2 linked regions of the Stappia indica genome follow. The protein of the gene in region 2 interacts with the protein of the main gene of each other region in a pairwise test. Links are inferred from orthologs where the notes say so. Each region holds a gene or a part of one and is shown on either strand. Other genes may lie near its edges.

Region 1 (11,484 bases), 3.1 Mb from region 2 along the record:
CTCGGCCATCGTCGACCGGGACGACGTCATCCCGTCCGCGATCCGGCAGGCCGGCGGCACGGTCACGCATTTCGGCATGCCGGTCGATCCGGGCAATCTGCTGCTCGTCGGCGAGGTCGGCGGAGTGCCGGTGCTCGGCGCACCGGGCTGCGCCCGCAGCCCCAAGGAAAACGGCTTCGACTGGGTGCTGGACCGGCTGATGGCGGACCTGCCCGTCACTCCCCATGAGATCACCGGCATGGGAGTCGGGGGCCTGTTGATGGAGATCGGCACGCGGCCGCAGCCGCGCGAGGCAGCGCGCGAAACCGCACAGGAGACGAGACAGGACGCGCCGCAGGCGGCACCGCGCGGGCGGCGGATCGAGGGCATCCTGCTCGCCGCCGGCCAGTCGCGGCGGGCGGGCGGCGTCAACAAGCTGCTGGCGCGGATCGACGGCGAGCCGCTGGTGCGCATCGCGGCCAAAGCCGCGCTGGCGAGCGGGCTGTCCCGGCTGACCGTGGTGACCGGCCACATGGCGAAGGACGTCGCCGCCGCGCTGGCCGGGCTCGACGTCGTGCTGGTGCACAATCCCGACTATGCGGACGGCATGGCCGGCTCGATCCGCACCGGCGTCAAGGCGCTGGGGGCGGACGCGGATGCCGCGATGATCCTGCTTGCCGACATGCCGGGCATCGACGGCCCCGTTCTCGACCGGCTGATCGAGGCCTACCGGCCGGACGCGGGCGTCACGCTGGTGCTCGCCACCACCCATGGCAAGCGGGGCAACCCGGTGCTGTGGGACCGCAGCCATTTCGACGCGCTGGCGCGGCTGGAGGGCGACACGGGCGCCCGCCACCTGATCGGGCAGAACGCCTCGGCCATGCGCGAGGTTGAGATCGGCGAGGCCGCGCGCCTCGATCTCGACACGCGCGAGGCGCTGTCGGCGGCCGGGGCGGACTTCGGCGAGGCGCCTTCGCGGCCCCCATCGCCGGCACCGTCATCGAACTGAAAAACTTCGAAGGATTGACGTTTTCTCCGCAATGGACAGTAATAGGACCGTTCCGCGCTCGCAGATACTGCCGAGCGCGGGGCGGACGCGGCTGCCCGTCAGGAGGAGGAGACGGAATGACGGCATCCATGACACGGCGCGCGCTGCTGGTCGGCGCCGGCGCGATGGCGGCGAACATCTCGCTGCCCATACCGGCATTCGCGTCCTCGAAATGGTTCGACGGGGCCGCTGCGGACAATGGCTTCGAGTACCGCCGCACCAATTTCTCGGTGATCAAGCCGCATTGGCGCCGGCAGATGGTCAAGTATTTCTCGCAAGAATCGCCGGGCACGGTGGTCGTCGACACGCGCAACCACTTCCTCTACTGGATCTGGGAGAACAACACCGCGCTGCGTTACGGCGTCGGCGTCGGGCGCGAAGGCTTCCAGTGGTTCGGCCGCGCGCAGGTCCGCCGCAAGGCGCTGTGGCCGCGCTGGGTGCCGCCCCCCGACATGCGCAAGCGCCAGCCCGACCTGCCGAAACTGGTCGAGGGCGGCGCGCCGAACAACCCGCTGGGCCCCCGCGCGCTCTACCTGCACCACGACAGCGGCGCCGACACCGGCTACCGGCTGCATGGCACGCTGGAGCCGTGGAGCATCGGCAGCGACGTCTCGTCGGGCTGCATCCGCATGTTCCCCGAAGACATCATCGACCTCTACCAGCGCTGCCCGGTCGGAACCCGCGTGTCGGTTCTGGAGCATCTGGGCGCCGGCACACCGCAGGATCAGGAGCGCACGTGACCGCCTTTTCGACGCCCGCAACCGGCCGCGCCTTGCGGCCGCGCCTCTCGTTTTCGCCCCTGCTGCTGGCCGGGCTTGCCGCCTGCGCGCTTCTCGCCGGCTGCAACACGGTCGAGAATGTCGCCTCGCCGGACGTCACCAACGCGCCGGTGCTCGGCTTCGCCAACATGGAGCCGGGCAGCGAGGAGGCCTTCATGCTCAATGTCGGCCGGCGGACCTATTTCACGCCCGGCTCGGCGGAGATCGACGAGACCGCCCGCATGACGCTCGACAAGCAGGCCGAGTGGCTGATGTCCCACCGGACCTGGTACGCCAAGATCCAGGGCTTTTCGGACGATCCGGGCAGCACCGGCGACAACACGGCGCTTTCGACGCGCCGGGCGAACGCGGTGATGGCCTATCTGGTCGGCAAGGGCGTCGCGCCGAACCGCCTGTGGGCCAAGGGCTACGGAACGGAGCGCAAGGTGCGCGATTGCGCCGAAGAAGAATGCAAGGCGCAGAACCGCCGGGTGGTCACCAACCTCCGCGAAGAACGCGAGCGTTGAAGTAAGACTGCAACCGCTCGGCGTTAACCACATCGCTGCACTGCAATATAGGCATGGCTCCCATGTCGGAGATGCGTTTGGCCTTTTGCAATGTGACACCTATATTACAGTCATCGGATCGATGCCGGGCCTTGGCCCGGCTTTTTTGACGCGCAGCCGCTGGCAGGCGCTCCTGACACCGGTGCCGCGGCAAGCCCCGCGGATCGCGCTTCGGAGTGAAAGGCGTCACCAGACTGAAGGACAGGACGATGACCGAACTCCGTTTGCCGCGTGCCGGCCAGTGCAAGTGGGCCGAAGGCACCGGCGGCAACTACACCTTCCCGTGCCGCAACCGCGTCGAGGCGGGGATTTCCTACTGCAGCGAGCATCACGCACTGGTGTATATCTCCCCCGAGGAGCGTCGCCGCAACCGCGAGAACACCCCGGTCGCCTTCAAGGCGCAGCGCCGCATCGCCGCCTGATACCGACGCCGGCACTTGTCCCCGCTCCGCGCGGAGCGAGATTGCGAGCGCTGTCGCAAAAAACACTAAAATTGAGACGGGATTTTGCAAAATCCGTCTCGAATTTCGAGCATGCCTGTCTCATCGAGACGCCCGGCGGGAAACCGACCGGGCGTTGTTCGTTTTGGCCGCCGTCGGGCCCTGCCCGCAGCGCGGCCTGTCCCCGTCCCGCCCTTGCGCGCGCCGGGCCGAGATCCGCACAAAGCCGGGCTGCGTAACCGGAAGGACCATCCTTCCGATCCAGCGCATCCCCGCAAGGCATGACCAGACCCATCCTCATTCCGATCCTCGGCGACCAGCTCTCCTTCGGCCTCTCGGCGCTGCAGGACGTCGACAAGAGCGCCGCACGACTGCTGATGATGGAGGTCGCGCAGGAGACGACCTACGTCCCGCACCATCGCAAGAAGATCGCCTTCATCCTGGCCGCCATGCGCCATCACGCCGCCGCCCTGCGCCGGGCCGGCTGGCAGGTCGATTATGTCGAGCTCAATGATCCGGACAATACCGGCAGCTTTGCGGGCGAGATCGGCCGGGCGGTGGCGCGGCACGATCCCTTGCGGATCCGGGCGACCGAGCCCGGCGAGTGGCGGGTGCTGGAGATCCTGCGCGGGCTAGAGAGCGCGCACAACCTGCCGGTCGACATCCTGCCCGACAGCCGTTTCCTGTGCAGCGCCAAGGAGTTCGCTGCCTGGGCGGACGGCCGCAAGCAGCTGCGGATGGAGTATTTCTACCGCGAGATGCGGCGCAAGACCGGACTGCTGATGGAGGGCGACGAGCCCGTCGGAGGTCGCTGGAACTTCGATGCGGAGAACCGCAAGCCGGCGGACACCGACCTCTTCATGCCGCGCCCGCTGGACTTCGAGCCGGACACGACGACGCGGGCGGTGCTGGACCTGGTCGAGGCGCGGTTTCCGGGCGGGTTCGGCAGGCTCACCCCGTTCCGCTTCGCCGTCACCACCGAGGACGCCGAGGCGGCGCTGGAGCGCTTCATCAAGGAGGCCCTGCCCTGCTTCGGCGACTATCAGGACGCCATGCTGACCGGGGAAAAGTACCTCTACCACTCGGTCCTGTCGCCCTACATCAATGCCGGCCTGCTCGATCCCTTGCAGGTCTGCCGCAAGGCGGAGCAAGCGTTTCTCGACGGTGCCGTGCCGCTCAACTCGGCCGAGGGGTTCATCCGCCAGATCATCGGCTGGCGGGAATATGTGCGCGGCATCTACTGGCTGAAGATGCCGGGCTATGCCGGCGCCAATCATTTCGGCGCGAACCGGCCGCTGCCGGAATTCTACTGGAGCGCGGAGACGAAAATGGCCTGCCTGTGCGAGGTCGTCGGCCAGACCCGCGACGAGGCCTACGCGCATCACATCCAGCGGCTGATAGTGACCGGCAATTTCGCGCTGATCGCCGGCATCGACCCGCACCAGGTGCACGAGTGGTATCTCGCGGTCTATGCGGACGCCTTCGAATGGGTGGAGTTGCCGAACACGGTCGGCATGAGCCAGTTCGCCGATGGCGGGCTGCTCGCCTCCAAACCCTATGCGGCGAGCGGCAACTACATCAACAAGATGTCGGACCACTGCCGCAACTGCGGCTACGACGTGAAGGACCGCACCGGCGAAAACGCCTGCCCGTTCAATGCGTTGTACTGGGACTTCCTGATCCGCAACCGGGAAAGGCTCGGCGCCAATCCGCGTCTTGCCCAGCCCTACCGGACCTGGGACCGCATGTCGGCGGAGACCCGCAAGGACTACCTCAAAGCCGCCGCGCGCAGCCTGAAACGGCTCGAAGCCGGCACGCTCTAGGCGCCCTGCGTCGCAAGAGCCTCGCCCAAAAACATCAAGGCCTCCCGGACGGGTGTCCGGAAGGCCTCGACAAGACAATTCCCTGCCGGGCGGGACCCGGCTGGAAGCTTACTTCGGACGCTTGGAGCCGTAGAGCGAACGGCGCTTCTTACGGTCCTTGACGCCCTGGGTGTCGAGCACGCCGCGGATCACGCGGTAGCGCACGCCCGGAAGATCGTTCGGGCCGCCGCCACGCACGAGCACCACGGAGTGCTCCTGCAGGTTGTGGCCCTCGCCCGGAATGTAGGCGGTGACTTCATTGCCATTGGTCATGCGAACACGCGCGACCTTACGAAGAGCCGAGTTCGGCTTGCGCGGCGTCGTGGTGTAGACGCGGGTGCAAACCGCGCGCTTCTGCGGGTTACCGCCCAGCGCGGGGGTCTTGGACTTCTTGACGGTCGGCTTACGGTTCAGGCGAACCAACTGGTTGATTGTCGGCATAGGTTGTTTGCAGCTTGTTTTTGAGGAATGTCTTGGCCGCCTCGTATAGGGGGGGCGGCCCGCTTTGTCAAAGGAAGAATCCCGCTTCCCGGCGTTTTCCGCCGCGTCGGATTGCCTGCTGCGCGATTCCGGCATCCGGCTTTCGCGCATCCGGCAATCCGGCCGGCGGGCCGGAGAGCGTCAGACGTCCAGATTGGCGACCGCGAGGGCGTTCTCCTGGATGAAGGCGCGCCGCGGGTCGACGTCGTCGCCCATCAGCTTGGTGAAGATGTCGTCGGCGGCATCCGCCTCGCGCACCTTCACCTGCAGCAGGGAGCGCACGTTCGGATCGAGCGTGGTTTCCCAGAGCTGCTCGGCGTTCATCTCGCCGAGACCCTTGTAGCGCTGCATCGCGATGCCCTTGCGCCCTTGCACGAACACCGCGTCGAGCAGCGCCCGCGGCCCGCGAATGGCCGTGTCGCTGCCCTTGCGGGCCAGCGTCGCGGCCTTGACGTAGACCTCCTGCAGGTTCTGGGTGCGGGCGTCCAGCTTGCGGGCATCGGCCGAGCCGAGCAGCGCCGCATCGATGGTCGCCACCTCCTTCACGCCGCGCACGGTCCGCTCGAAGACGAGGTCGCCATTGTCGAGCACCTTGCCTTCCCAGCCGCGCTCGAACTCGTCGGCCAGAATGTCCAGCCGGCGGGCGATATAGGCTGCCGCCTCCGCCGCACGCACGGGATCGTCATGCACGTCGGGGTTCAGCGCGCCGGCAATCGCCGCCTGCTCGACCACGTCGCGGTCGTAGCGCGAATGCAGGCCGTCGAGAATGCCGGCAACCGCCCGCGCCTTCTCGACCACGTCGCGCAGGTCGTGTCCGCTGCGCACCTCGCCGCCGGCCAGGGTCAGCGTGCAGTCTTCCAGGCCCGTATCGATCAGGTAGTTCTCCAGCGCTTCCTGGTCCTTAAGGTACTGCTCGGAGTTGCCGCGCTTGACCTTGTAGAGCGGCGGCTGGGCGATATAGATGTGGCCCTGCTCGATCAGGTCCGGCATCTGCCGGAAGAAGAAAGTCAGCAGCAGCGTGCGGATGTGGGCGCCGTCGACGTCGGCGTCCGTCATGATGATGATCTTGTGGTAGCGCAGCTTGGCGAGGTTGAACTCTTCCTTGCCGATGCCGGTGCCGAGCGCTGTGATCAGCGTGCCGATCTCGTTCGACGACAGCATCTTGTCGAAGCGCGCCCGCTCGACATTGAGGATCTTGCCGCGCAGCGGCAGGATCGCCTGATTCTCGCGGCTGCGGCCCTGCTTCGCGGAGCCGCCGGCCGAATCGCCCTCCACCAGGAAGAGCTCGGACTTGGCCGGGTCGCGTTCCTGGCAGTCGGCCAGCTTGCCGGGCAGCGAGGCGACGTCCAGCGCGCCCTTGCGCCGGGTCAGCTCGCGCGCCTTGCGCGCCGCCTCGCGCGCCGAGGCCGCCTCGACGATCTTGGAGACGAGCACGCGCGCGGGGGCCGGGTTTTCTTCCAGCCACTCGGCGAGCGCGGCGCTGATGGCGTTCTCGACCACCGGGCGAACCTCGGACGAAACCAGCTTGTCCTTGGTCTGGGACGAGAATTTCGGGTCCGGCACCTTGACCGAGAGCACGCAGGTCAGTCCCTCGCGGCAGTCGTCGCCGGTGAGCGAGACCTTCTCCTTCTTGAGGATGCCCGACTGCTCCGCATAGCCGGTCATCTGCCGGGTCAGCGCGCCGCGGAAGCCGGCCAGATGCGTGCCGCCGTCGCGCTGCGGGATGTTGTTGGTGAAGCACAGAACCTGCTCGTGGTAGCTGTCGTTCCACCACATGGCCGCCTCGACCGTGATGCCGTCCTTCTCGGTCCGCATGACGATCGGCGCCTCGATGAGCGGGTGCTTGGCCCGGTCGAGATAGCGCACGAAGGCCTCCAGGCCGCCTTCGTAGAACAGCTCGACCGCCTTCTCCTCGACGCCGCGGCGGTCGGTCAGGAGAATGCGCACGCCGGAGTTCAGGAAGGCCAGCTCGCGCAGCCGGTGCTCCAGCGTGCCGAAGTCGAATTCGATGCGGGTGAAGGTCTCGGGCGAGGGCATGAAGGTCACCTCGGTGCCCTTGCGCCCTTCCGCCGGGCCGACGACGGCCAACGGGGCCTCGGCCTCGCCGTTGCGGAAGCGCATGCGGTGCTCTTTGCCGCTGCGCCAGATGCGCAGGTCGAGCCAGGTCGACAGGGCGTTCACCACCGAGACGCCGACGCCGTGCAGGCCGCCCGACACCTTGTAGGAGTTCTGGTCGAACTTACCGCCGGCATGCAGCTGGGTCATGATGACCTCGGCGGCGGACACGCCTTCCTCGGAGTGCACGTCGGTGGGAATGCCGCGGCCGTTGTCGGTCACGGTGACCGAGCCTTCGGCGTTCAGCGTCACGGTGACGCGGTCCGCGTGGCCGGCCAGGGCCTCGTCGATGGCGTTGTCGACCACCTCGTACACCATGTGGTGGAGGCCGGAACCGTCGTCGGTGTCGCCGATATACATGCCCGGGCGCTTGCGCACCGCATCGAGGCCCTTGAGGACCTTGATCGAGTCGGCGCCGTAGTCGTCTGCGCCGTTGGTGGCTTGCGGTTCGCTTTCGCTGCCCGTCGGAGTGTCGCTCATTCGAATCAAACGCTCGCTGGATCTTGTGTGTCGTTCAGTTATACGGGCTTGCAACAGGGGTTCAACCGGCTGTCGCCAAGCTTTCCGGCCGGTTTCGGCCCCTTGCGCGCCATCCCGACACGGGACGTGCGGCCCTTGATCCCAAGGAACCGGATGCGCGCCTGTTTTCCCGTTTCAAGTCAATGCGTTACCCGCATACTTCGAGACCTTCCCGTCACCGCGTGGCAACGGCGACCGCAGCCCCCGCCATGACGGAGCCAGCGACCCTGTTGAGAAGTCGCACCGCCCTGGGGCTGGCCAGCATCTTCCGTGCCCGCTCGGCAAGCAGGCAATAGCCGCCCAGCACCACGGCCAGCACCGCGAAGGTGATCAGCGACAGCTCGGCATATCCGAGCACGGTCACCGTCTCCAGCGCGATGATGTTGGGCAGGAGCGCCAGATAGAAGACCATCACCTTGGGGTTGCCCATGGTGACGGCCAGCCCGCCCAAGGCCAGGGCGAAAGGGCTCTCCTTGCGCACGGGGCCGAGCGCTGCCAGGCCGCCATCGGCCGGTGCGGTCCACATCTTGTAGGCCAGATAGGCGAGATAGAGCGCGCCGGCATATTTCAGCACCAGGAACACCGTGCCGAAGGTCTTGGCCAGCACGGCAAGGCCGGCGACCGCAAAGCCCAGCCAGATCACGTCGCCGAGCGCGATGCCGAAGCAGAAGGCGAAGGCCCCCTCGCGCCCGCGCGCCAGCACGCGCGCGACGATGGCGGCGATGCCGGGTCCGGGAATGACGGCCGCGACGAACAGGGCCGCAGCGAAGACGAGCAGCGCGGAAACATCCATGGAAAGCGTGATCCTGCAAGGGGCCGAAGGGGCGCCGGCCAAGGGCGCCCGCACGCGGCCGGTCAGTCCTTCATATAAGGCGAAATGGTCGATTGTGCGACCTTCAGTATCTGGCTGCCTTCGGGAAGATCGACGAAAAGCTGGCTGTCGGTGCCGGTCATCAGCACCTGCAGCCCCAGTTCCGCCAGGCGCGAGAACAACGCCCTGCGCCGGCCCGGGTCGAGATGGGCGGCGACCTCGTCCAGCAGCAGCACCGGGGTCATGCCGGCGGTCTGCGAGGTCACTTCCGCATGGGCCAGCACAAGACCGATCAGCAGCGCCTTCTGCTCGCCGGTGGAGGCAAGGGCCGCCGGCATGTCCTTGGCCAGATGGCGCACCGCCAGATCGCTGCGATGCGGCCCGTAAAGGGTCCGCCCGGCGGCGCGGTCGCGCATGCGGGTCGCGGCGAGCTGATCGCGGTAGCGGTCCTCGATGTCGTAGGCCGCAATGCCTTCGCAGTCGCGCTCGAACTCGCCGGCAAGCTCCACCCCGGCCAGCGGGAAGGGCAGACCGAGGTCGCCCTGCTGGCGGATGCGGGCCTGCAACAGGGCGACGGTCTCGCGCCGGGCAAAGCCGACGGCAACCGCAAGCGGGGCGAGCTGCGCCTCCACCGCATCGAGAAAGGCGGCAGAGCCGCCCTCCTCCAGCAGGCGATTGCGGGCGCGCAGGGTCTTTTCCAGATCGGCGACGCGGCGGCCATGGCCTGGGTCGATCGCCAGCACCAGGCGGTCGAGGAAGCGGCGGCGGTCGCCGGCCGCGCCGGTGAACAGCCCGTCCATCGCCGGCAGCAGCCAGAGCACGCGCAGATAGTCGAGCAACTGTTCGGAAGAGCGGGCATCCGCGCCGTCGATGCGCACACGCCGGCCGGTCTCGCCGGGCGCATGGCCGACGCCGATGCGGGTCTCCCCGGCCACGCCCTCGACACGGGCGGCAACGCTCCAGCCGGCGGGCGCCCCCTGCCGGCGGATGTCGTCGAGTTGGGCCCGGCGCAGACCGCGCCCGGCGGTCAGCAGCGAGACCGCCTCCAGCAGGTTGGTCTTGCCGGAGCCGTTGTCGCCGACCAACGCCACAAGGCGGGCGCCGAATGCGACGCTCGCCTGCTCGTAGTTCCTGAAATCGGTGAGTGTCAGACTGCCGATGGCAACCTGGACCGGCTCGCCCATCCGGCCTCCATTACGGGTCGCTTGCCTGCGCTTCGCCTGCCGGCCCCGTCAAGGCGCACCGCGCCCGCAGCGCGGCTGCCGATCGCGGGCAAAGCCTGGCTGCTAGACGCGCATCGGCATCAGGACATAGAGCGCGTCTTCCACGCCCTTGTCCTGGATCAGCGTCGGCGCGCCGGCATCGGCCAGGCGGAAGCAGGCGGTATCGCCACGCAGCTGGCTGGTGATCTCCAGCAGATAGCGGGAGTTGAAGCCGATCTCCAGCGGATCGCTGTCGTAGTCGATGGCCAGTTCCTCGGTCGCCGAACCGCTGTCCGGATTGACCACCGTCAGGATCATACGGCCTTCGGAGATCGCCAGCTTCACGGCGCGACCGCGCTCGGAGGAGATGGTGGACACGCGGTCGACGGCGGCCTTGAACTCGTCGCGCTCGACCAGCATTTCCTTGTCGTTGTTCTGCGGGATCACCCGGCCGTAGTCCGGGAAGGTGCCGTCGATCAGCTTCGAGGTCAGGATCACATCGCCGGTGGTGATGCGGATCTTCGTCTCGGAGATCTCGATGGCCGCCTCCGCGTCCGGCGCTTCCAGCAGCTTCTGGATCTCGCCGACCGTCTTGCGCGGCACGATGATGCCCGGCATCCCGACGGAGCCGTTCGGCGCCGGGATTTCGGCGCGCGCCAGCCGGTGACCGTCGGTCGCCACCGCGCGCAGCCGGTCGCCGCCGTCGGTCGCCACCGAATGCATGTAGATGCCGTTCAGGTAGTAGCGGGTCTCCTCGGTGGAGATTGCGAACTGGGTGGCATCGATCAGCGAGCGCAGATCGCGTGAGGGTAGCGTGAAGCGGTGTGTGAACTCACCGGCCGTGATGTCCGGGAAGTCGGTCTCGGGCAGCATCTGCAGCGCAAAGCGCGAGCGGCCGGCCCGGATCTCCAGCGTCGCATTGTCCGACGAGGTCTCCAGCGCCACCTGCGCGCCCTCGGGCAGCTTGCGGACGATGTCGTAGATCATGTGCGCCGGAACGGTGGTCGCGCCGGGCTGTTCGACCAGCGCCGCGACCTTCTCCGAGATTTCCAGATCGAGGTCGGTCGCCTTCAGCAGCAGTTGGCCGCCGTCGGCGCGCAGCAACACGTTCGACAGGATCGGGATGGTGTTTCGGCGCTCGACGACACGATGAACATGGGTCAGGGACTTCAGAAGATCGGTCCGCTCGAGGGTCACTTTCATTGTATCGTCCATTGTCGAAAATCGTGGGAACCGCGACGGTCAAATGGGCGAAGACACTGCCCTTTTGCGCTGCGAAAAGCAAGTGCCGGCGATCCTTGGCAAATGCCTTGCGAAAACCGCAAGCGGGCGGCCCTCCCCGACAAGGGGATGCCACCCGCGATGCCTGCCGGATGAAGGATCAGGCGTCCAGCATCCGCTTCAGGAGGTCGAGCTCCTGCGCGAGCGCGGTGTCGGATCGCGCGAGGTCCTCGATCTTGCGAACTGCGTGGAGCACGGTTGTGTGGTCGCGGTTGCCGAAGCGGCGGCCGATCTCGGGCAGCGAGCGCGGGGTCAGGGCCTTGGCAAGATACATGGCGATCTGCCGCGGACGCACGATGGTGCGGGTGCGGCGGGCCGACAGGAGGTCGGCCTTGGACACGTTGTAGTGCTTGGAGACGATGCGCTGGATGTCCTCGATCTTGACCCGGCGCGGCTCTGTATTGCGCACCAGGTCGCGCAAGG
Region 2 (11,789 bases):
CGCAACGCGCTGATCGCGCCGTTCACGCTGATCGTGCTGCAGCTCAACTGGCTGCTGTCGGGCGTCGTCGTGGTCGAGGTCTTCTTCGAATATGACGGCTTCGGCAAGCTGCTGCTCGAGGCGGCGCTGTTTCCCGATGTGGAAGTGGTGCAGGCCTGCACGCTGGTCGCCGTCGCCGTCGCCGTGCTGTCGCAGATCATCTCCGACATCGGCTACACCTTCCTGAACCCACGCATCCGTTTTGCGTAAGGACCGGAGACGCACTCAATGGCAGTGACCGAGATCCCGTCCGGCCCCTCCGCCCTCGACCGCCTGTCGCGGCCCAAGCCCGTCATCGCGCTGATCCTGCTGATGTGGGTGCCGCTGATGGCCTATGTGATGTTCGGACAGACGATCGGCGGCGAGGCGCGGACCGTGCTGCTGCCGGCGATCCCTGCGACGCTGATGCTTTACGTGCTGGGCATCCGCGCCTTTCGCGAAAGCCGGGTCGCGGTGATCGGGCTGACGCTGGTGTTCTTCTGGCTGCTGATGGCGGTAAGCGCGCCGTACCTGCCCCTGATGGACCCGAACAAGCCGATCGCCCCGTTCGCCACGCCCCTGACCGAGCGGAATGGCCTGTTCTTCTGGCTCGGCACCGACTTCAAGGGCCGGGACATGCTGTCGCGCATGATCTGGGGCTGCCAGCGGGTGCTGGTATGGGGCGTCACGGCGACCATGGTCGCCTATGTGTTCGGCGCCATGTTCGGCCTGATCTCCGGCTATCTGGCCGGCTGGTGGGACGAGATCATTTCGTTCGTCGCCAACGTGCTGCTGTCGTTCCCGGTGATGGTGCTGTTCATCGTCATCCTGAACTATCTCGGACCGTCGGGCTTCAACATCGTGGTGGCGGTGACCTTCGCCTCGGCGCCGGCGATCATGCGCATCGTCCGGGGATTGGCGCTCGACATCAAGACGCGCGACTACGTCTACGCGGCGCAGACCCGCGGCGAACATCCGCTCTACATCATGGTCTTCGAGCTGCTGCCGAACGTGCGCGGGCCGATCATCGTCGATGCCTGCCTGCGGCTCGGCTACACCACGGTGGCGATCACCACGCTGACCTTCCTGGGCCTCGGCCTGCAGCCGCCCGACCCGGACTGGGGATTGATGATCCGCGAGAGCGCAAAGACGGCGATGCTGTGGAAGTTCTCCTACATGCTGCTCGTGCCGGCGCTGGCCGTTTCGAGCCTGATCCTTGGCTTCAACCTGATGGCCGACGGCCTTCGGGAAATGAGCCTGCGCGACTGAGGAGGGGGACACAATGAGCGAGCTCGCCGCCGAACAGGTGCCCGTCCTGGAGTGCCGGAACCTTTGCATCTCCTACTACACGCGCGCCGGGGAGATCCCGGCCGTGGTCGACTTCAACCTGAAGCTCATGCCGGGCGAGGCGCACGGCATCGTCGGCGAAAGCGGCTGCGGCAAGTCGACCGTGGCGCTCGCCATCATGCAGTACATGGGCAAGAACGGCGCCATCGTCGGCGGGGAAATCCTGTTCGAGGGCCGCGACATGCGGCAGATGAGCGAGGAGGAGCTGCGGCAGATCCGCGGTTCGCGCATCGCCATGGTCTACCAGGAGCCGATGGCCTCGCTGAACCCGTCGATGACCATCGGCGACCAGCTGGCCGAGGTGCCGATCTATCATGACGGCCTGAGCGAACGCGAGGCGTTGGTGCGGGCCGAGGAGATGCTGGCCAAGGTGCGCCTGCCGGACCCCAAGCGCATCCTGGCGTCCTACCCGCACCAGATTTCCGGCGGCCAGCAGCAGCGCGTGGTGATCGCCATGGCGCTGCTGTCGAACCCCAAGCTGCTGCTGCTCGACGAGCCGACGACCGCGCTGGACGTGACGGTGGAGGCGGGCATCGTCGAGCTGATCAACGAGATCGCCGAGGAGTTCGGCACCTCGATGATCTACATCTCGCACAATCTCGGGCTGATCCTGGAGACCTGCGACCGGCTGACCGTGATGTATTCCGGCGAGGCGGTGGAGGTCGGGGACATCCATGACGTCTTCGACGAGATGCGCCATCCCTACACGCGGGGACTGTTCGGCTCGATCCCGTTGCCCGGCGCCGACAAGAACGCCCATCCGCTGGTGGCAATTCCGGGCCAGCTGCCGCTGCCGCACGAGCGCCCCGAGGGGTGCAACTTCGGGCCGCGCTGCACCTTCTTCCGCGACGGGCTGTGCAATGTCGGCCGCCTGCCGATGCATGCGGTGCCGGGCGACGACGACCACAAGGTGCGCTGCGAACGGTTCCAGGAGATCGACTGGGACCGCGACCTGCCGAAGGGCGAGGCGAAGCCGCCGGTCGAGGCGGGCGATGTCGTGCTGTCCGTCGAGGACATGACCAAGCACTACCTGATCGAGGACGGCGGGCTGTTCGTGCGGGGCGGCGAGCGGGTGGTGAAGGCCAACGAGAAGCTGAGCTTCACCGCGCGCGAGGCCGAGACGGTGGCCATCGTCGGCGAGAGCGGTTGCGGCAAGTCGACCTTCGCCAAGGTGCTGATGGGGCTGGAGGATGCGACCGACGGCAAGGTGATGCTGGGCAATGTGGAGCTCGGCGACCTGCCGGTGCAGCGGCGCAAGGCCGAGACGATCTCGAAGTTGCAGATGGTGTTCCAGAACCCGTTCGACACGCTGAACCCGTCGCATTCGGTCGGCAGCCAGATCGCCCGGGTGATCCGCAAGTTCGGGGTCGCCAGCAAGGACGAGGAGGTGGAGGAGATCGTCTTCCGGCTGCTCGACACGGTGAAGCTGCCGCGCGATTTCGCCAAGCGCAAGCCGCGCCAGCTGTCCGGCGGACAGAAGCAGCGGGTGGGCATCGCGCGGGCCTTCGCCGGCAATCCGAAGGTGGTGATCGCCGACGAGCCGGTGTCGGCGCTGGACGTTTCGGTGCAGGCGGCGGTGACCGAGCTGCTGATGGACATCCAGCGCGAGAACCGAACGACGATGCTGTTCATCAGCCACGACCTGTCGGTGGTGCGGTACCTCGCCGACCGGGTGGTGGTGATGTATCTCGGCCGGATCATGGAGCAGGGCACGACCGAGGATATCTTCGCGCCGCCCTACCATCCCTACACCGAGGCGCTGCTGGCCGCCGTGCCCATCGCCGACACGCGGATCGAGAAGCGGCATATCGTGCTCAAGGGGGAAATCCCGTCGCCGACCAACCCGCCGCCGGGCTGTCCGTTCTCCACCCGCTGCCCCTACATGATGCCGGGCACTTGCGATGTCGAGCTGCCGCCGCTGCGCAGCTTCGGCGATGGACACAGGATCCTGTGCCATCTCGATCCGGCGGAACTGAGCGCGATGGAGCCGGTGATAAAGCCGAAGACCGAGGCAGCCGAATAGGCCTTGAGAATTTCGAGACGGATTTTGCAAAATTCCGTCTCGAAATCGCGAAATTTTGACGCGGGGCCTCTCAATCTCCCGAAATCGCCGATGCTGCCGGGCGGCTGGCGCGTCGGCATTTGTCCCCGCCAGGGCGCGGCACTTATCCCCGCCGGGGCGCGGCAGCTGCTTTCCGACTTGTCCCCGTGCCTGTCCGCTTGAGGTAAAGTGCGGCCGTGAATTGCCGTTCGCAGGTGACCGGGCGGCGAGAGGGGAAGACGCGAATGGCGGGGCTCGATCCGTTTCCAAGGTCCTATGCGAAGGGGGTGGTGCTGCGCCGGCGCTCGCAGCGCGAGGCGGAGGCGCAAGGGGCGCTTGGCCGAACGCTCGCCGATGTGGAAGCCTGGCTGCTGGGCGAGGCGCTGGCGGTCGGCGACGTGCTGGACTTCTTCGAGGCGTTCTGCTGGCGCATGGCGGCGGCGCTGCCGGCGGTCGAGCGGGCGAGCCTGCATGTGGGCACGCTGCACCCGCAGATCTACGGCTTTGCCTGGAACTGGGAGGCGGGTGACGGGATCTGCGACGAGATCCAGGTGGCCGAGGAGATCCTGGCGACGGATGCCTATCGGCTGAGCCCGATCCATGCGGTGATCGAGCGGGGCGAGGCCTTCGACCGGACCATCGATGCGGAGACCTCGGCGCGCTACCCGTTGCTGCGGGAACTCGGGCAACTCGGCTACAGCCACTACATGGCGCTGCCGCTGACGGCAGGCGGCGAGACCGGCAGCGGGAGCGGCGGGCAGCACAACCTGGTGTCGCTGGCAACGCGCCAGCCGGGCGGCTTCACTGAGGGAGAGCGGGCCGGCATCGCCCGGCTGCTGTCGATCCTGGCGCTGCATGTCGCCCGGCATGTCGACCGGCGGATCTCGGCGAACCTGCTCGACGCCTATCTGGGGCCGGCGGCGGGGGGCAAGGTGCTGCAGGGCAGCATCCGGCGCGGCGTCGGCGAGGAAATCGATGCGGTGATCTGGATGTCGGACCTGCGCGGCTTCACCGATCTGTCGGCGCGGCTGCCGGGGCCGGCGATGACGGCGCTGCTCAACGCCTATTTCGAGCGGCTGGCCGGGGCGGTGATCGCGGAAGGCGGCGAGATCCTGAAATTCATGGGCGACGGGGTTCTGGCGGTGTTTCCGCAAGGCGAGGGGGCGGCAACCGCGGCCCTGCGCGCGGCGCGGGCGGCCCTTGCCGGGATCGCGGAATTGAACGCGGCGCCGCCGGCGGCGGTCGCAGACATGCGGGATGTGTGGGCGCCGCTGCGCACCGGCATCGCGCTGCACGAGGGCACGGTGTTCTTCGGCAATGTCGGCTCGGCCGGGCGGCTCGACTTCACGGTGATCGGCCCGGCGGTGAACGCGGCGAGCCGCATCGAGGCGCTGACCAAGGAGCTCGGCCGCGAGATCCTGATCTCGCAGGCGGCCGCGCGCGGGCTCGACGTGGCGCTGGACGATCTCGGCGAGCATCGCCTTCGCGGCGTCGCCGAGCCGGTGCACCTGTTCAGCCCGAACGGGTGAAGGGGGCGGCCCTCGGCTCTCCGGTCCCGGGTCGCGCTGGCGCTTGCCCGGAATGACGAACAGTGAGGGCGGTGCGCGAAAGCGGGCGCCGTCCGGGAGGACGAGGAGAGGTTTCGGTGTCCTTGCTGCCGCTCTGGGAACGAATAGGCCCCGGATCTCCGGCTTCGCCTGCGTCCGGGGTGACGGCTGAGGTTGGATCTCCGGCCGTGGAGTGACGGACGAGGTTGGGGTGACGGCAGAGGGGATGCGAGGACGTGCCTCTCTCTCGGAGGTCATCCCGGCCGCAGGCGAAGCCGGAGAGCCGGGAACCAGAGGCACCGTCGGCAGGTGTTTGTCGCTCCAACCTCCGCTGGCGTCTTCCCGGACGAGGCTGAAGGCCGGAGAGCCGGGAACCATTGGCGCCGTCGGCAGGTGTTTGTCGCGCATGCCTCTCCTTGCGTCTTCCCGGGCAAGCGAAGCGCGCAAACAAAAGGGCCGCAGGAGTGTCCTGCGGCCCGTGATGGTGTCTTCAGGCGGTGAGGCGGGTCAGGCGTCGTCGCCCGGAGCTTCGTCCTCGCCAGCCTCGTCGTCACCGGTCTCGTCGTCGCCGGCATCGCCCGACGTGTCGGAACCGGACGCCGGGGTCTCGCCGCCGGCTTCGTCGAGCACCGCGTCTTCCGCGTCCTCCTCGTCGGAGACGCGGCCGACCGAGACGACTTCCTCACCCTCGGCGGTGTTGAAGACGATGACGCCCTGGGTGGCGCGGCCGGCGATGCGGATGCCGTCGACCGGGCAGCGGATCAGCTGGCCGCCATTGGTGACGAGCATGATCTGGTCGCTGTCTTCCACCGGGAAGGAGGCGACGAGCGGGCCGTTGCGCTTGGTCACCGCCATGGCGGTGATGCCCTTGCCGCCGCGGCCCGTCACCCGGTACTCGAAGGACGAGGACCGCTTGCCGTAGCCGTTTTCCGAGATGGTGAGGATCACCTGCTCGGTGGCGCTCATGGCGGCATAGCGCTCCTGCGTCAGCTCGCCCGCGGGCACGCCCTCGCTCTCGTCCTCGCCGTTCGCCTCGCCATTGGCCTCGTCGGCCTCGCCGCGCATCAGGCGGCGCCAGCGCAGATAGGCGCTGCGCTCGTCGGCCGTGCAGTCGAAGTGACGCAGGATCGACATGGAGATGACGCGGTCGCTGTCGGCAAGGTTGATGCCGCGCACGCCGACCGAGTTGCGGCCCGCGAAGACGCGCACATCGGTGACGGCGAAGCGGATGCACTGGCCGAGCGCCGTGGTCAGCATGACGTCGTCATGCTCGGTGCAGGTGAAGACGCCGACGATGCCGTCGCCATCCTCCAGCTTCATCGCGATCTTGCCGTTCTTGTTGATCTGCGTGAAGTCGGAGAGCTTGTTGCGGCGGACGGTGCCGCGCGTGGTGGCGAACATCACGTCGAGGTTGCCCCAGCTCTCCTCGTCCTCCGGCAACGGCATGATCGAGGTGATCTGCTCACCCTGCTCGAGCGGCAGCATGTTGACCAGCGCCTTGCCGCGCGAGGTCGGGCCGCCGAGCGGCAGGCGCCAGACCTTCAGCTTGTAGGCGATGCCGCGCGAGGAGAAGAACAGCACCGGCGTGTGCGTGTTGGCCACGAACAGGCGGGTGACGAAATCCTCGTCCTTGGTCGACATGCCCGAGCGGCCCTTGCCGCCGCGCCGCTGCGCCCGGTAGGTGTCGAGCGGAACGCGCTTGATGTAGCCGGCATGGCTGACCGTGACGACCATCTCCTCGCGCTGGATGAGATCCTCGTCTTCAAGGTCCGCGCCGCCGTCCATGATCTCGGTCCGGCGGGGCGTTGCGAACTCCTCGCGGATGTCCGTCAGCTCCTGGCGGATGATGTCGAGAATGCGGGAGCGCGAGCGCAGGATATCGAGATAGTCGCGGATCTCCTCGCCGATCTTGTTGAGCTCGTCGGCGATCTCGTCGCGGCCGAGCGCGGTGAGGCGCTGCAGGCGCAGGTCGAGAATGGCACGGGCCTGCTCCTCGGACAGCTTGTAGGTGCCGTCCTCGTTGACCATATGGCGCGGATCGTCGATCAGGCGGATCAAGGGCTCCACGTCATGGGCCGGCCAGTTGCGCTCCATCAGCTGGGCGCGGGCGGTGGCCGGGTCCGGCGCGGTGCGGATCAGCGCGATGACCTCGTCGATATTGGCGACCGCAATGGCGAGACCGACGAGGACATGGGCGCGGTCGCGCGCCTTCTTCAGCAGGAAGCGGGTGCGTCGGCCGATCACCTCCTCGCGGAAGGCGATGAAGGCGGTCAGCATGTCCTTCAGGCCGAGCTGCTCCGGCCGGCCGCCGTTCAGCGCCACCATGTTGGCGCCGAAGGTCGATTGCAGCGCCGAGTAGCGGTAGAGCTGGTTCAGCACCACGTCGCCGACCGCATCGCGCTTCAGCTCGACGACGACGCGCATGCCGGTACGGTCGGACTCGTCGCGGATGTCGGAAATGCCCTCGATGCGCTTTTCGCGCACATGCTCGGCGATCTTCTCGATCATCGACGCCTTGTTCACCTGATACGGGATCTCGGTGATGACGATGGCGTAGCGGTCCTTGCGGATCTCCTCGATCTCGGCGCGGCCGCGCATGACGATGGAGCCGCGCGCGGTCTCATAGGCCGAGCGGATGCCCGAGCGGCCGAGAATGATGCCGCCGGTCGGGAAGTCGGGACCGGGCACGATCTCCATCAACTCGGCCGTGGTCATCGCCGGATTTTCCATCAGGGCGATGGAGGCGTCGATGACCTCGCCGAGATTGTGCGGCGGGATGTTGGTGGCCATGCCGACGGCGATGCCGCCGGCGCCGTTGACCAGCAGGTTCGGGAACTTTGCCGGCAAAACGACCGGCTCGCTCTCCGAATTGTCGTAGTTGTCCTGGAAGTTGACGGTCTCCTTGTCGATGTCGTCAAGGAGGCGCGCCGAGACCTTCTGCAACCGGCACTCGGTGTATCGCATGGCCGCGGCGGGATCGCCGTCGACCGAGCCGAAGTTGCCCTGGCCGTCGATCAGCGGCAGGCGCAGCGAGAAGTTCTGCGCCATGCGCACGAGCGCGTCGTAGATCGCGCTGTCGCCATGGGGGTGGTATTTACCCATCACGTCGCCGACCACGCGGGCCGACTTGCGGTAGGGCTTGTTCCACTCGTAGCTGTTCTCGTGCATCGAGTAGAGGATGCGCCGGTGCACCGGCTTCAACCCGTCGCGCACATCCGGCAGGGCACGGCTGACGATCACGCTCATGGCGTAATCGAGGTAGCTGCGCTTCATCTCGTCGGTGATGGAAACGGGCCTGATATCGGACGGCAGGCCGCCGGTAGGTGCGTTCGTGTCCCGATCGGTCAAGGGATCTCTCACACTTGTTGAATCTGTCCCGATCTTATAGCCGATTTCGCGCTGCCAGCCAAATCGGCCAGGGCATTTTGCGACGCGAAAACCATAGCCAAAACAGAGGCTTGTCAGTTTCCCAAGGGAAAGTTCGGACAAGGGGTGCCGCCCGCATGCCCACACACCGTATTTTGGCTGATATAACGGGGTCGGACGAGTCGCGCGGGGGGCTTGCGCAATGCTGGCAGACTATTTCATCAACGCCTTCGCGACGCTGTTCGTGACCATCGATCCGGTGGGCCTGGCGCCCATGTTCCTGGCGGTCACGGCCGGCGCCACGGCCGCCACGCGCCGGCGCATCGCGGTGCGTGCGACGCTGATCGGCGGCGCGATCCTGTTCCTCTTCCTGGTCGCCGGGCGCGGCGTTCTCGGCATGCTCGGCATCTCCGTGCCGGCGTTCCAGATCGCCGGCGGGCTGCTGCTGCTGATCATCGCCATCGAGATGGTGTTCGAGAAGCGCAACCGCCGGAAATCCGAGACCGCGGAAAAGGCGCTGTCGCAGCACGCGGCGCATCAGGAGGAGCTGCACGACGTCGCCGTGTTTCCGCTGGCGATCCCGCTGATCGCGGGTCCGGCGGCGATCTCGGCCGTGATCCTGCTGTCCTCGCAGGCAACCGACACGGTGACCTATCTGGGCCTGGCGCTGGTGATCCTGGTGATCATCGGCGCCTGTTTCGTGTCGTTCCTGCTGGCCGACCGCATCGAGCGGATGATGGGCGACACCGCCGCGGTGGTGGTGACGCGGCTGCTGGGCGTGCTGCTGGCGGCGCTGTCGATCCAGTTCATCGCCGATGGCATCCGCGCGATGATCGCCGCCAGCTAGAGCCCGTCGGGGCCTGCCTATTGCAGCAGGCGGTAGACGGTCGGATTGTCCGGGCAGCTTTCGAAGCCGCACTCGATGAGCGTGCTCGCCGTGTTGAGCGCGGCCATCGCCAGCACCAGCAGCACCGCAACCAGCGACAGCCCGGTCAGGCGGACAGCGCGGGTTCCGGCCGGGCGGGCCTCCTCAATGGGCGCACGCAGCACCAGCATGAGCGCTGAGGCGGCGACGGCCGCGACGAAGACGACAAAGGCCCAGGTGTAGAAATGCAGGCCGAGGAAGGGTGCGCCATAGCCCGCGTCGCCCGGCTCGATATGCAGCAGCACCTGGCGCATGGCAAAGCCCGCCCCCAGAAGCCCTGCAAGGATCGTCACGCCGTAATGGGCGGGCCGGGGGCCGCGCGCGACATTCAGCACCGGACCGACGGCCAGCAGCAGGAAGCCGGCGCGCTGCAGCAGGCAGAGCGGGCAGGGCAGCTCGCCATTGGCGAACTGGTCGAGGAAGGCGACGCCGAGCACGGCGGAGATGGCGAGGAGGGCGAGCGCGTTGAGGGTGGTCTCGAAGGATCTGGAGATCATGATGCGCCCCTTCAGAACGACAGCGGCAGCGGATCGGTCGCGTGGTGCAGGTAGACCAGCACGGCGGCGAGGAAGCTGGCGACGGTCAGCAGGCCGGCAAGGCGCATGGGGCCGAAGGCGGCGGCGACAAGGGCCGCAAGCAGCAGGGCGAAGAGGGCGGCGAGATACATCGGGCAGAGCCTTTGCGGATCCGGGTTGCGGAGGTTCGCGCCAAGGGTATGCGATTCTGAGACGATCACGGAGCCGTGATTGTTCTCGGGAGAGGCGGAACGTCGCCCGGCCCGTTCCCTCGGCCTTCTGAAACGGCAAAGGCGACGCCTGCGGGGTGCAGGGCGTCGCCTTTTGCAGTGTCGGATCGCCGGGATGCGGCGCCCGTTTTAGTATCGGTTCGCCGGCATGCGGCGACCCTTTTTAGTATCGGCTCGCCGGCATGCGGCGCCCGATGCAGCTCTTGGGTTGCCGGCGGACGGCACCCGGGGATCAGGAGCTGGCCGGAACGCGCTCCAGGACCGAGGTGTTGGCGGCCGGCTCGCGGGTCTCGACGGTGGTGAACTGCACCTGGCGCATGCCCTTGGTGCCGCTCAGCGCCGAGGCGCAACTCGCCGTCCAGTGACCCCAGGTCTGGCCCTGGCACTCAGCCGGGAGCCCGGCGGCGCCGCGGTCGGTCTTGGGGGCTGCCATCTCGCTCTGCATCCCGCCGGCCGAAGCCGTCTGGACGGTGTGGGCGATGCTTGCGATGCCGCCGAAGACGGCCAGGGCCGCGACGGTGGCAATCGCCAGATCCCGGATGCGATGAGCGTGCTGTTCGCCATGATCGTGAATGAAGGTCATTGTCGTCACGTCCCTGCTTAGTACCGTTCTTCGATGGCCCCACATTGAGGCATAACGGGCAAGGAAACCGTGACGCGGATCACGATCCGGAGGGTTGCACCGGCAGCGCCTGGTTGCCCGTCGCCGGCTCGGCGATCACCGGATGCTTCTGCGGCGGGGTGCCGGCGAAGCAATCGGGATCCTCTTCCCGGAAGATGATGCCGCCGCACACCGCCTCGACGGTTTGCGCGATGGCACGTTCGTCCTTGCCTGCCGAGACAACGCGCTCGTGGGCAGAAGGTTGCATGTTGGCAGCGGTTTCCGCCGCGGCGTCGACATCCGAGGCGGCCAATCCGGCCCCGAGCGTTGCGACAAGCAGCACGACGCCGGCACCCCAAAGGGCGATCGGAGTCGACAGCTGATGAATTTTGTGAATCGTCATCATGCACCGCCATATGTAGTATCCCGAGGGGATTGGCAAGGCTTTGCCGGTTCAGTATTCCGTGAACGGCCTGTGCTGCTTTTGTGAACGATTGCAGCGAGTTGCGTATAAGCCGGGCATGCTTTCGCATGCCAGCCATGCATCAATCGCATGGCCTTTCGGCGGTTCCGGACGCTTCGCGGATGCGAAACGCTCCTGCTTTCTGCCCGCGACCGGCATGGTGCCGGTCCAGCCGGGGACCGCGCGGCACGCATCCCCTGCAACCCTGAAAGATAAGATGGGGAGCGCCCGGACGCGGGCCAAGAGGCAGGCGCGCGCAAACGGCGAAGCTCGCGCGAAGGTGAAAGGCCGGTGAAAGGTCGGTGATCGGGCGCGGGCAGGCGCGAAGCGGCACGGGAGGAGAGTGAAGAGGGGGCCGGGGGAGCGCATGACGGCGAGGCGGGGAACCCGCCGTCACGCTGCTGCGGGCAGGACGCGAGGCTTGCGCGCCGCGCCGTGCCGGGAGAGGTCCGAGGTCAGGACGATCGGATCACTCCGAAACGCGGGCGCGCGCGAGAACGGTGGTGGCGCCGTCGCTCGTGGCGATGGTGTGCCAGGCGGGCGCGGAGGCGGGATCGACGCTGCGGGCAAGATCCGCGCAGCCCGGTGCCACGTCCTGCATGGTGCCGGCGGCACAGGCGACCTGCACCGTGCGCGCCATGCGGTCGCCCTTCTTCGCGGTGTTGATCTGATCCGCGGTGCCGAGTGTCAGGCCTCCGACGGCAACGGATATGGCAATGGCGGCAAGGCCGCCAAG

Evidence for each region.
Region 1: the proteins of gyrA (region 2) and gyrB interact in binary tests that used the Escherichia coli proteins (3 or more experiments, as listed by UniProt). The link is inferred for Stappia indica from one-to-one orthologs.

What each region holds. Positions count from the first base shown.
Region 1 is NZ_CP046908.1:3,316,993-3,328,476, reverse strand. The notes cover bases 5,002-8,042. They hold gyrB (DNA topoisomerase (ATP-hydrolyzing) subunit B), read right to left. Parts: upstream 7,729-8,042; coding sequence 5,275-7,728; downstream 5,002-5,274. Other genes in these bases: GH266_RS15590 (LysE family translocator), read right to left, coding at 7,943-8,042; rpsL (30S ribosomal protein S12), read right to left, coding at 5,002-5,094. Outside these bases: GH266_RS15625 (NTP transferase domain-containing protein), read left to right, coding at 1-988; GH266_RS15620 (L,D-transpeptidase), read left to right, coding at 1,105-1,767; GH266_RS15615 (OmpA family protein), read left to right, coding at 1,764-2,312; GH266_RS15610 (hypothetical protein), read left to right, coding at 2,561-2,773; GH266_RS15605 (cryptochrome/photolyase family protein), read left to right, coding at 3,073-4,614; more of rpsL, read right to left, coding at 4,723-5,001; more of GH266_RS15590, read right to left, coding at 8,043-8,560; DNA replication/repair protein RecF, read right to left, coding at 8,623-9,762; dnaN (DNA polymerase III subunit beta), read right to left, coding at 9,865-10,983; chromosomal replication initiator protein DnaA, read right to left, coding at 11,162-11,484. UniProt on the Escherichia coli protein: DNA gyrase negatively supercoils closed circular double-stranded DNA in an ATP-dependent manner to maintain chromosomes in an underwound state.
Region 2 is NZ_CP046908.1:262,747-274,535, reverse strand. The notes cover bases 5,261-8,606. They hold gyrA (DNA gyrase subunit A), read right to left. Parts: upstream 8,227-8,606; coding sequence 5,461-8,226; downstream 5,261-5,460. Other genes in these bases: GH266_RS01305 (MarC family protein), read left to right, coding at 8,522-8,606. Also shown: GH266_RS01330 (ABC transporter permease), read left to right, coding at 1-249; GH266_RS01325 (ABC transporter permease), read left to right, coding at 268-1,287; GH266_RS01320 (dipeptide ABC transporter ATP-binding protein), read left to right, coding at 1,301-3,388; GH266_RS01315 (adenylate/guanylate cyclase domain-containing protein), read left to right, coding at 3,652-4,935; more of GH266_RS01305, read left to right, coding at 8,607-9,166; GH266_RS01300 (disulfide bond formation protein B), read right to left, coding at 9,184-9,741; GH266_RS01295 (DUF5993 family protein), read right to left, coding at 9,753-9,911; GH266_RS01290 (hypothetical protein), read right to left, coding at 10,222-10,572; GH266_RS01285 (hypothetical protein), read right to left, coding at 10,652-11,032; GH266_RS01280 (hypothetical protein), read right to left, coding at 11,523-11,789. UniProt on the Escherichia coli protein: A type II topoisomerase that negatively supercoils closed circular double-stranded (ds) DNA in an ATP-dependent manner to maintain chromosomes in an underwound state.